Regions from separate parts of the Lactobacillus gallinarum genome, predicted to be linked through region 1. Evidence: predicted binding sites of a transcription regulator. Region 1 holds the regulator's gene; each other region holds the start of a gene.

What was found. Region 1 encodes LexA, which represses DNA repair genes until DNA is damaged. Its sites were predicted from a motif close to CNAACANNTGTTNG; they were not measured.
Region 2: the regulator LexA is predicted to act here: its motif matches at 1,622-1,635, upstream of recA (recombinase RecA).
Region 3: the regulator LexA is predicted to act here: its motif matches at 1,804-1,817, upstream of xerS (tyrosine recombinase XerS).

What each region holds. Positions count from the first base shown of each region.
Region 1 is NZ_NFKZ01000002.1:77,009-80,298, reverse strand. It holds gene B5E95_RS01575 (ABC transporter ATP-binding protein) at 1-983, opposite strand, end outside; gene B5E95_RS01570 (YneF family protein) at 1,067-1,285, opposite strand; gene B5E95_RS01565 (DUF896 domain-containing protein) at 1,351-1,614, opposite strand; gene lexA (transcriptional repressor LexA) at 1,766-2,392, shown strand; gene B5E95_RS01555 (SGNH/GDSL hydrolase family protein) at 2,421-3,206, opposite strand; gene B5E95_RS01550 (uracil-DNA glycosylase) at 3,199-3,290, opposite strand, start outside.
Region 2 is NZ_NFKZ01000001.1:137,644-140,933, reverse strand. It holds gene B5E95_RS00825 (helix-turn-helix domain-containing protein) at 1-935, shown strand, start outside; gene pgsA (CDP-diacylglycerol--glycerol-3-phosphate 3-phosphatidyltransferase) at 958-1,518, shown strand; gene recA (recombinase RecA) at 1,703-2,800, shown strand; gene rny (ribonuclease Y) at 2,919-3,290, shown strand, end outside.
Region 3 is NZ_NFKZ01000004.1:66,742-70,031, forward strand. It holds gene B5E95_RS02920 (DegV family protein) at 1-513, shown strand, start outside; gene xerS (tyrosine recombinase XerS) at 707-1,789, opposite strand; gene B5E95_RS02935 (hypothetical protein) at 2,305-2,760, shown strand; gene B5E95_RS02940 (DUF5052 family protein) at 2,863-3,290, opposite strand, start outside.

The sequences.
Region 1 (3,290 bases):
TGATCAGCGTGGGCATCAGTAATTAACGGTTTTTCATAAAGTAGCTTTTCTACACGGTCGTAGCTCGCACTACCTCTTTCCAAAATATTGAACAAATAACCAATCGCAAACATCGGCCAAACCATGTTGGCAATATAGGCAATGAAGGAAACGAGCTGACCAATCGATAGCACTTTATTTGTAACTAAAAGTCCACCATAAATAATGGTAATTACATAGGTTGCACCGATAATTGCCGTACCCAATGGATCAAATAAGGAGTCCCATACAAACACTTTTTTATTGATATTAATTGTGTCATCGACCATTTTGTCAAAGGCCTGAGTATCTTCTTTTCCTTGACCAAAGGTCTTCAGCACCTTGATGCCTGAAACGGATTCTTGGGTCTTATTATTCAAACGTGAAAAAGCCGCCTGTGACTTATCAAAAGCATCGTGTAAATGACCCCCAAGCTTCCAAGCGCCTAGTGCCAAAAATGGCAGTGGCAATAAGGCAACGATGGTTAGTCGCCAATCAACGAAAATGATCATGGCAATCATAGTTGATAATCCCATGACAAGAGAGTCGACTAAAGTTAAAACGCCATCACCGGCTACGTTTTGAATAGAAGTCACATCGTTAGTTGCATGGGCCATCAAGTCACCGGTTCGGTGGCGCTGATAAAATGTTCTGTCCATGATCATAAAGTGGTCGAACAGTTTAGAACGCATTTGTCGTTCTAGTTCTGCGGCCCCGCCCCAAATTTGCTTACGCCAAAAGTAGCGCAAAATATATAAAACGAAGGCGGCAGCTAACACAGCTAGAACCAACATCCCATATTGCCCCCATGAGATGTGACCTTGATCCAGCTGATCTGCCATCAGTCCTAATACTCTTGGCGGAATTAAGTTGGCTAAAGAGGTTAAAGCAAGAAAAGTAATTCCGATAATATAACGTTTCCTTTCTTGTTTAAAAAACCAACCCAGTTTTTTAAATATGTTCATTTACTCACTCCATTCTTTAAAAAGAACACCAAAAAAGACGAAGGAATAATCCTTCGCCTTAACACCACAAAATAATCTAATAATTACTTTTGTTGATGCTTCATCATGTTCATTACTTGATGAACCTTCTTGTTAGAAGGCTTTTGTCCCATTTGAGACATCATAGCAACGATCATATCTTCACTAATAGGAGGATTTTCCTTAAAATACTTCTTCATGTATGCTCTTGCACCATAGAAACCTGCAACGGCACCAACTAAAAGTGCAATAATAATCAAAAATATTGCTAAACCTAAATTCATATTATATCCTCCATCTAACTAACAATAATATCTTACATAATTTTTCACTTTTTTAAAAGGCTTAATTAATCTTTTCTAAGACCTTTTCTTCTTTGAGCACGTTTTGCTCTTTCTGAGGTTACTTCTTTACCGTTTTTATCGATAATTACCATATTTTCAACGTCTTGCTTAAATGCAGCTCTGAAGTTGGCAAGGAATTTTTTGTGAAGTTCTTTACGTTCTTGTTCCTCTTCGGGAGTTAAGCCTTCCTTTTCTTTCTTATGGTAAAGTTCATTAATTCGATCAGTTACCTTTTTTTCTTCTTCTTTACTCATTGCATCTTTATTCATTTTATATTCACCTCACATTAACAATCTTTAGTCTACCGTATTTTATACAATAAAAAAAGATGCTTTTTATAGAACATTTGTTTGAGATTATGCTATTTATTTGTTAAAATAATCATAAATACTATCTTTTTTACAATAACGGAGAAAAATTATGTCTAAGAAAAACAACGATACTAAACAACTAGAAATTTTACGCTATATTTATGATACTGTAGAACGCCGTGGTTTTCCACCGACAGTGCGAGAGATTTGTGCTGCGGTCAAACTTTCTTCTACATCTACTGTTCACGGTCATCTAGCCCGCTTAGAACGCAAAGGTCTTTTAATCAAGGATGCAACTAAGCCTCGTGCACTTGAAATTACCGATGAAGGTAAAAAGGAATTGGGCATTAAGCCAAAGAAAATCCCAGTTGTTGGTGTGGTCACTGCTGGTCAACCTATCTTAGCAGTTCAAGACATAGATGAATATTTTCCACTTCCACCTGATCTTGAAAACGATGCTGGTGAACTCTTCATGTTAAAAGTTCACGGTGAGAGTATGATTAATGCGGGAATTTTAAACGGTGATAGCGTCATTGTCAGAAAGCAAAATACCGCTAATAACGGCGAAATTGTCGTAGCCATGACTGATGAAAATGAAGCTACAGTTAAACGCTTTTATAAAGAGAACGATCACTACCGTTTACAACCAGAAAACGATACAATGGCACCAATTATCTTATCCAAAGTAAGTATTTTAGGTAAAGTAGTTGGCCTTTACAGAAATAATATCGATTAATATTTAAACCTAAGCAAAAAGCTTGGGTTTATTTTTTCGTCAAAATTTCAGTTAATTTATTTTCAAAAACTGGCAGCCATTTTTCTAAATAACCTGCACGGGTCGGATGAATTTCGTCTGCCATATAAAGAGCAGGTTGGTCTTTAAAATTCGGATCATTATATAAATCCAGAACTTTAATATTCCATTTTTTAGCTAATTGATGTGTTGCTTTTACCATCTGATTATACAAATTACTTTCAAAATAAGGATTTGTATAGATCAAAATTGGACAATGCCATGTAGTCAGAGCTTGACTAATAATATATTCCATCGCACCGATAATTGTTTTTACATCAAAATGGTCATTTTGACTAATTTCTCCCAACTTCTGGTTTGTACGCGCATCATTAGTAGAAAGTTGCAAAACCAACATATCAATTGGTGTTTTAAGATTTTCCTTAAAACGAGCAACATAAGAATCACCATGATAACTGGCATCTTGATCTACCAAAGTAGTGCCATTTTCTGCATCTTTAATAGCAGCAATGCCATCTTTTTTCCATAAGTAGTCTACAAAAGATTCCCCTAATGCACCAAAACCAAATGTGACAGAAGAACCTAAAAATAAGATCTTTTTATTTCTTAATGGGCTATCAATTGTTTTCACACTGTTAAGACTATATTTACGGTTGTTACCCGGTAGATAGGCTAGCTCTGCATAAGCTCTTTGGTGCAAGGGATGCTCATCCAAATCCATTCGCAACTCATTAAGAGCAATATCGGATAAATCATTATTTTGTCTAATAGGGATTAAAAAAGTTTCGTTACTCATTATTTTCTCTTTCTTTATCGATGTAAGGTTTTATTGCTTCCCAATCTTTTACAATATCATCACTTAATTTACGATTATAAAATA
Region 2 (3,290 bases), on a different contig from region 1:
TTGGATTAGATGGGAAAGAATTACTCAGTGACTATCATGAGGATGTTCCAGAAGCGGATCCTGATGAATATGTAGAGAATTCAATTGATAATAAGAGCGAAGAGGTTCGTGAAACTACAAATAACAAGAAGAATTTGTGGAAGAATTACTTGCCAAGAATCGCAATCGCATTAGGTGTAATTATCGTAATCTTAGTTGTATACGTATTGTATGCACGTATTTCATCAAGTGGTCAGCATCATGATACTGATAACAGCGGCGTAACTGTATCATCACAGAAGACATCATCGTCATCTTCTAAGAAGACTAAGCCAGTTGCTGTAAATACAGTTAAGATTAAAAAGATTAATGACAATGAATACCGTGTCCTTGGTCTTAAGAGAAATCGTCGTTTAGTTGTTAAGGCAGGTTCAACTCAAAATACTTCTGCGGGAGTACAAATTAATGGCAATGCAAATAGCTGGCAAGGAACTTTAATTGCTAAGCAAAAGCATACCCTTACTTTACCTTCAAACGCTGAACGAGTTGTAATTACCTTGGGTAATGATAATGGTAGTTCGATTAAGATCGGTGGCAAGAAGGTCCCATACGTACCTAATAATAGCTACAGAACAATTACTTTGTTAATTGGAAAGGCTAAGAAGACTACTACTCATCATACTGATGACAATACTAGTCAAAATGGAACGACTAGCGATAATAATACTAATAACAGTAATACTACTACTCAAAATCAAACTCAGAGCAGCTCTACTACTAGACACAACACTCAAACTAGTCACCAACAATCATCAGCTGCTCAAAGCAGTCAAACAAGACAAAGTAGTCAAACACAACAATCATCAGCTACTCAATCATCAACAACCACTACGCAAAATAACAATGCCGGTGGAAATGATAATGGTGGCAGCGGTGATGAAAATAATGGTAATTAAAGCTTAGGAGAAAATAAGAAGAATGAATTTACCTAATAAACTTACTGTTTTTAGAATCTTTTTGATTCCAGTATTTATGTTAATTATAATTTTCGGTGGGGATGCTCATACTGAAGCCGCTGGTTCAACTGTTGTTTGGAGCTGGGTAATTGCAGCTATTGTTTTTGCCGTAGCTTCAGCTACTGACTGGTTTGATGGTCATATTGCTCGTTCACGCAACATGGTTACCAACTTTGGTAAGTTTGCTGATCCTTTGGCAGACAAGATGTTGACTATGACTGCATTTATTTTCTTAGTTGAATTGAAGCTTGCTCCAGCTTGGGTTGTTGCAATCATCGTTTGTCGTGAATTAGCAGTTACTGGTTTGCGCTTGATTTTAGCTGAAAACAAGGGACAAGTTTTGGCAGCTAAAATGCCTGGTAAGATCAAGACTACTTGCCAAATGTTATCAATCATCTTCTTATTGATCGGTAACTTCTGGTACATCGGTACAATTTTACTTTACCTTGCATTGATCTTTACTATTTACTCAGGTTACGACTACTTCCACCAATCATGGGGCGTATTCAAAGGATCCATGTAAAATTAAAGATAAATTAAAAGAAGCATAGAATTGCTTCTTTTTTTATTTTCTCAAAAAAAAAATTACCTTTTTTTGCGTATTTAATAGTGTAGGCTAAATACTTTGAACATTAGTTTGTATATTGCTTGCAAAGTAGATAATGATCAAAGTATAATTATTGAGTACAAAAATTTAGGAGGAAAACATGCCCAAAGATGAAAAAAAGGCTGCTTTAGATGCAGCGCTCAAGAAAATTGAAAAGAACTTTGGTAAAGGTGCTGTTATGCGTATGGGTGAGAAGGCCGATACTCAAATTTCAACAGTTCCAACAGGTTCACTTGCTTTAGATGCTGCTATTGGTGTTGGTGGCTATCCTCGGGGACGTATTATTGAAGTATATGGACCTGAATCATCTGGTAAGACTACTGTTGCTCTTCATGCAGTAGCTGAAGTGCAAAAACGTGGTGGTACAGCTGCATATATTGATGCTGAAAACGCAATGGATCCAGCATACGCTGAAGCTTTAGGTGTAGACATTGATTCACTTATTTTGTCTCAACCTAATACTGGTGAAGAAGGACTACAAATTGCTGATACTTTAATTTCTAGTGGTGCTATTGATATTGTGGTTGTCGACTCTGTTGCTGCTTTAGTTCCACGTGCAGAAATTGAAGGCGAAATGGGGGATGCCCATGTTGGTCTTCAAGCTAGATTAATGAGTCAAGCTTTGCGTAAGTTATCAGGAACAATTTCCAAGACTAAGACTATTGCAATTTTCATTAATCAGATTCGTGAAAAAGTTGGGGTTATGTTCGGTAACCCTGAAACTACACCTGGTGGTCGTGCTCTTAAGTTTTATTCAACTATTCGACTTGAAGTAAGAAGAGCAGAACAGATTAAGCAATCTGGTGATGTAATTGGTAACCGCGTCAAGATTAAAGTTGTAAAGAACAAGGTTGCTCCACCATTTAAGGTAGCAGAAGTAGATATCATGTATGGTAAAGGTATTTCTCAAAGTGGAGAATTACTTGATATGGCTGCTGACAAGGATATCATTGATAAGGCTGGATCATGGTATTCATATAAGAGCGATCGTATCGGCCAAGGACGAGAAAATGCTAAGAAATATCTTGAAGATCATCCAGATATTTACCAAGATATTCAACAACAAGTTCGTCAGGCATATGGTATTGATGAGAAATCAGTAGCTGATCGTGAAGATCCTGAAAAAATAAAGGAAAAGCGTGAAAAGACTCAAGCAGAGAAGTCTGCTAAAGCTAAAAATACAACTGATGATAAATAAAAAATGATTTTTACCTTGGAATTATGTTCCAAGGTTTTTTCTTGTGGATTGACATGGACCAACAGGTTCTTTATCATAAAAGTTGTGTGAATAATTCTAAAAAAAGGCGATAGTAATCATGAATACAATTATTATGATTCCCGTCGCAACTGCCATTGTTTCAATTTTGGTGGGTACAGTGATTGGCTATGCTATTCGTAAACATTCTTGGGAACAAAAAGCTCAGAATGCACAAAATGATGCTGATCATATTTTAGCCGATGCTCGAGCACAAGTAGCTGCGGTAGAAGCAGAGGTTAATGCACAAAAGCAAGCAGCAGAAGCTGTTAAGCAAAGTGCTGAAAATACTAAGAAAGAAAAAATTCTTGAAGCTCAAGAACAAATTCGTGATTATAAGCAAAAGACTGAAGACAAGTTAAATTTAAAAAAGGATGATTTAGCTCGTCAAGAAAATCGTTTAAAGCAACGTGAAGATACTTTAGATCACAAA
Region 3 (3,290 bases), on a different contig from region 1:
CAAGGTTATTTGGTATTAGCTGCTGCTAGAATGATTAAGAATGGCATGGAACCAGAAGCTATTTTAAAGAAACTGGACGAAATTCGAAAGACAATCGATGAATATTTTGTAGTTGATGATCTTAAGAATTTAAGCAGAGGCGGTCGTTTAAGCAACGCAGGTGCGTTTATTGGTACTATGCTGCAAATAAAACCATTATTAACATTTAATGATGATGGTAAAATTGTTGCTTTTGATAAAATCAGATCTTTAAAGCGTGCTGTTGCCAAGGTTAAGAAACTTACTTTAGAAAAAACTGCAGAATTACCTTATAAGGATAGATTACGTTTATTCGTATTTCATTCTAATGACCTCAAACGAGCAGAAGACATAAAAGAGTTTATTAATACTAACTTCCCAGATAAGCCGGTGGATGTGGCTGAATTCAGTCCTGTAATTGCTACACACTTAGGTGAAAAATCTATTGCGATTGCATGGATGATAGACATTGATAAATTAGATTTAACTAAATAATAAAAGAGGCGCTGTTAAACTAAAAAACAGTGTCTTTTTTATTATTTAATATTAATAGTAAAATTGTTATAGTTGCAGTTATGGATATAATAATAAATTTACTATTATTTATGGAGCAATCAGCAATAACACTTTTGTTATTGCTAAACATATTAAAAACAGCACCATTTTTATATAGTTTGGTGCTGTTTTATTATTTAGTTTCATTTAAATTTTGATGATCATTAGAAATTGCATCTAATGCTGCTCGCTGCTTCTTTTGATCTACGTGAGTATATAAATCTGTGGCAGTTGTTCCTTTTTGACCTAATTGCTGTGCTACTAAAACTTGATCTTTAGTAACAGCATACAATTCAGAAGCTAATGTATGGCGCAATTTATGAGGGGTAAGAGGATGACCAAAGCTGGCTGAATATTTGCTAACCATTTTTTCAATTGCATTAGTAGTCATGCGTTTTGTTTTATTGTGCCATCTTGTTAGAAAGAAAGCCGTTTGCTTAGAATCGGCCATATAACGCTCAGTTCGGATTTTTTTATAATTTTTAATATAGTTTAGAGTCCATTCAGCAATAGGGACACTATCCTTTTGTCCGCCTTTACGCGTGACATCTAAAACTGCGTCCTTTATATTCAAATCTTGCATATCTACGCCAGCACACTCAGAAACTCGAATTCCTGTCCCTAAAATTAAAGCAATAATGGCCATATCTCTTTCTTTATTCATCTTGAAACCAGGTTTAGCTTGCTTATTGCATTTATTTTCATAGTCATGATTAATAAATTTAAGAAATTCGAATTTGAGGTTTCCAGTGTACATGTGTGATTCTAAAACGTGAGCACGATAATTTAATGTTTTAGTATCATTTAAAGACTCAATTTTGAGCATTACGTTGCGCTCAAAATAGGGCTCACCATTATTATTATCTGATGTAATGGTCAAAAATTTAAATAAAGAGCGTAGGGCATTAATAGAACGATTAATAGTAGTGGGGGAGTTCAAGTGTCCTTGCTTATTCTTAGTGTGGCCTAAGTTATCAATGTACAACATGATATCATTTCGCCGTAAATTTGCTAAAGTATCTGGTAAGATATGTTGATTATCTTTTGCAGTAGAGATGCCTTCTTGACGTAACCAATTAAAAAAACGACGTATCTCGGTTAAATATTGATAGGTGGTTGTTAATGAGTGATTAGTACCTAAATTATATTGTTTAACAAAGTCTGGCATATTATCTAGTTCAGTTTTAATTAAGCTAAGATACTTAGTAGATTCCATATTTTCTCCTTACTCGAACAAATGTTTAAATAATTGTATCATAGAAAAAGGCAATAAAAAACACCTATCTTTGGAGATAGGTGAATATTAAAAATCCCAGCTTTAATTACTTTTCTCAACTCAAACGATAATATCTATAGTATTATTGTAAAAAATTGTTCATAAATATTTAAAGAATGGAATAAACCACGTCACTATAACTGGAATACTAGCAACGCCGGTAGCAACCCTTCAGCATTCCAGTTATAGTAACTTTGATTATGTTTATCTATATAATATAGGCATTTAACATCAAGCTAAACAATCTGTATTATTAGACAGTGTTGTTTGTATGGTACAACTTACCTTTCAAGTATTTATTTTAAGATGATTAAATCTAATGATCAAGTCTTAAACGCCAAATTTTCAAAAAATATTTATATTTAATGTTAATTTAGTTTAAAATATTGTTTTTGAAATTTCATGTATAAAAATTGTACAATAAAGACGAAGATTATATAAGACGAGGAAAAATTATGACAGAAGAAATTGATGTAAATTTTCAAGCTAAAAATCCAAGTGGTATTAAATTATTAAATCGTTTGTATGATGGTCATTTAGTATTAAATGATATCGGTGTTCGTTTGGATGAGCAGCTTAATAATGAAAATGAAGAATTAACTGTACCAACTCAAGAAGACGTTAATAATTTGAACGATACTTTTGGCAAGATGGTACAAACTTTTAGTGATATCACAGATGCTTATGGTAACGTTGATACCTTTGCGGATAATTTTGCCGGTACAACTAAAGATTTTGCAGAAAGATTAATCACTGAAATGGTAGACTTTAATAATGGTATTGCTGATATTGGAGATACTGAAGGTGGTCTTGAAAACTATGATAACGATAAACTCAACGATTGGGTTAACCAGGTTATGGGTGATATTGTAGCTACTAATGAAGCTTTCAATACTTTAATTAAGGAATAATAGTGCTTGAAGATCCAATTTAATAAAAGGCAAAATGGCTTTACAATCTTTAGATGGATCAATTAAAAAGGCGTCTCATGTGTGAGGCGCTTTTTTAATATATTATTTCTTTAAACTAGCTATTGGATAAATAGTGTAATCAGCTCTATAAGCAACAAGACGATGACCATCAATTACAAACTGGGTAGCATTCTTCATATCACTTTTATGGATAGAAACGTTTTTACCAGTGAATACAGCAATTGGCATCCCTAGTTGGCTTCTAATCATAACTACTTTAGCATCACCATTCCAGTCATTTTTAAAATTTTGATACATAGTATTTAATAGTGGAACAGCCTTGTTTTGATCATTGATATTAACATGCTTATTAAATTCATCTTCGTAATTCTTTAGTCCTTCATAGGCAATAAGAGTGGAGCCTACGTGAATCATTCTGTTGTGACCGTAATCAATGTCAATTACGCTAGATTTTTCGTTACCATTGCTGTCTTTTTGAGACATCTTTTTATCTGTATGAATATTAACAG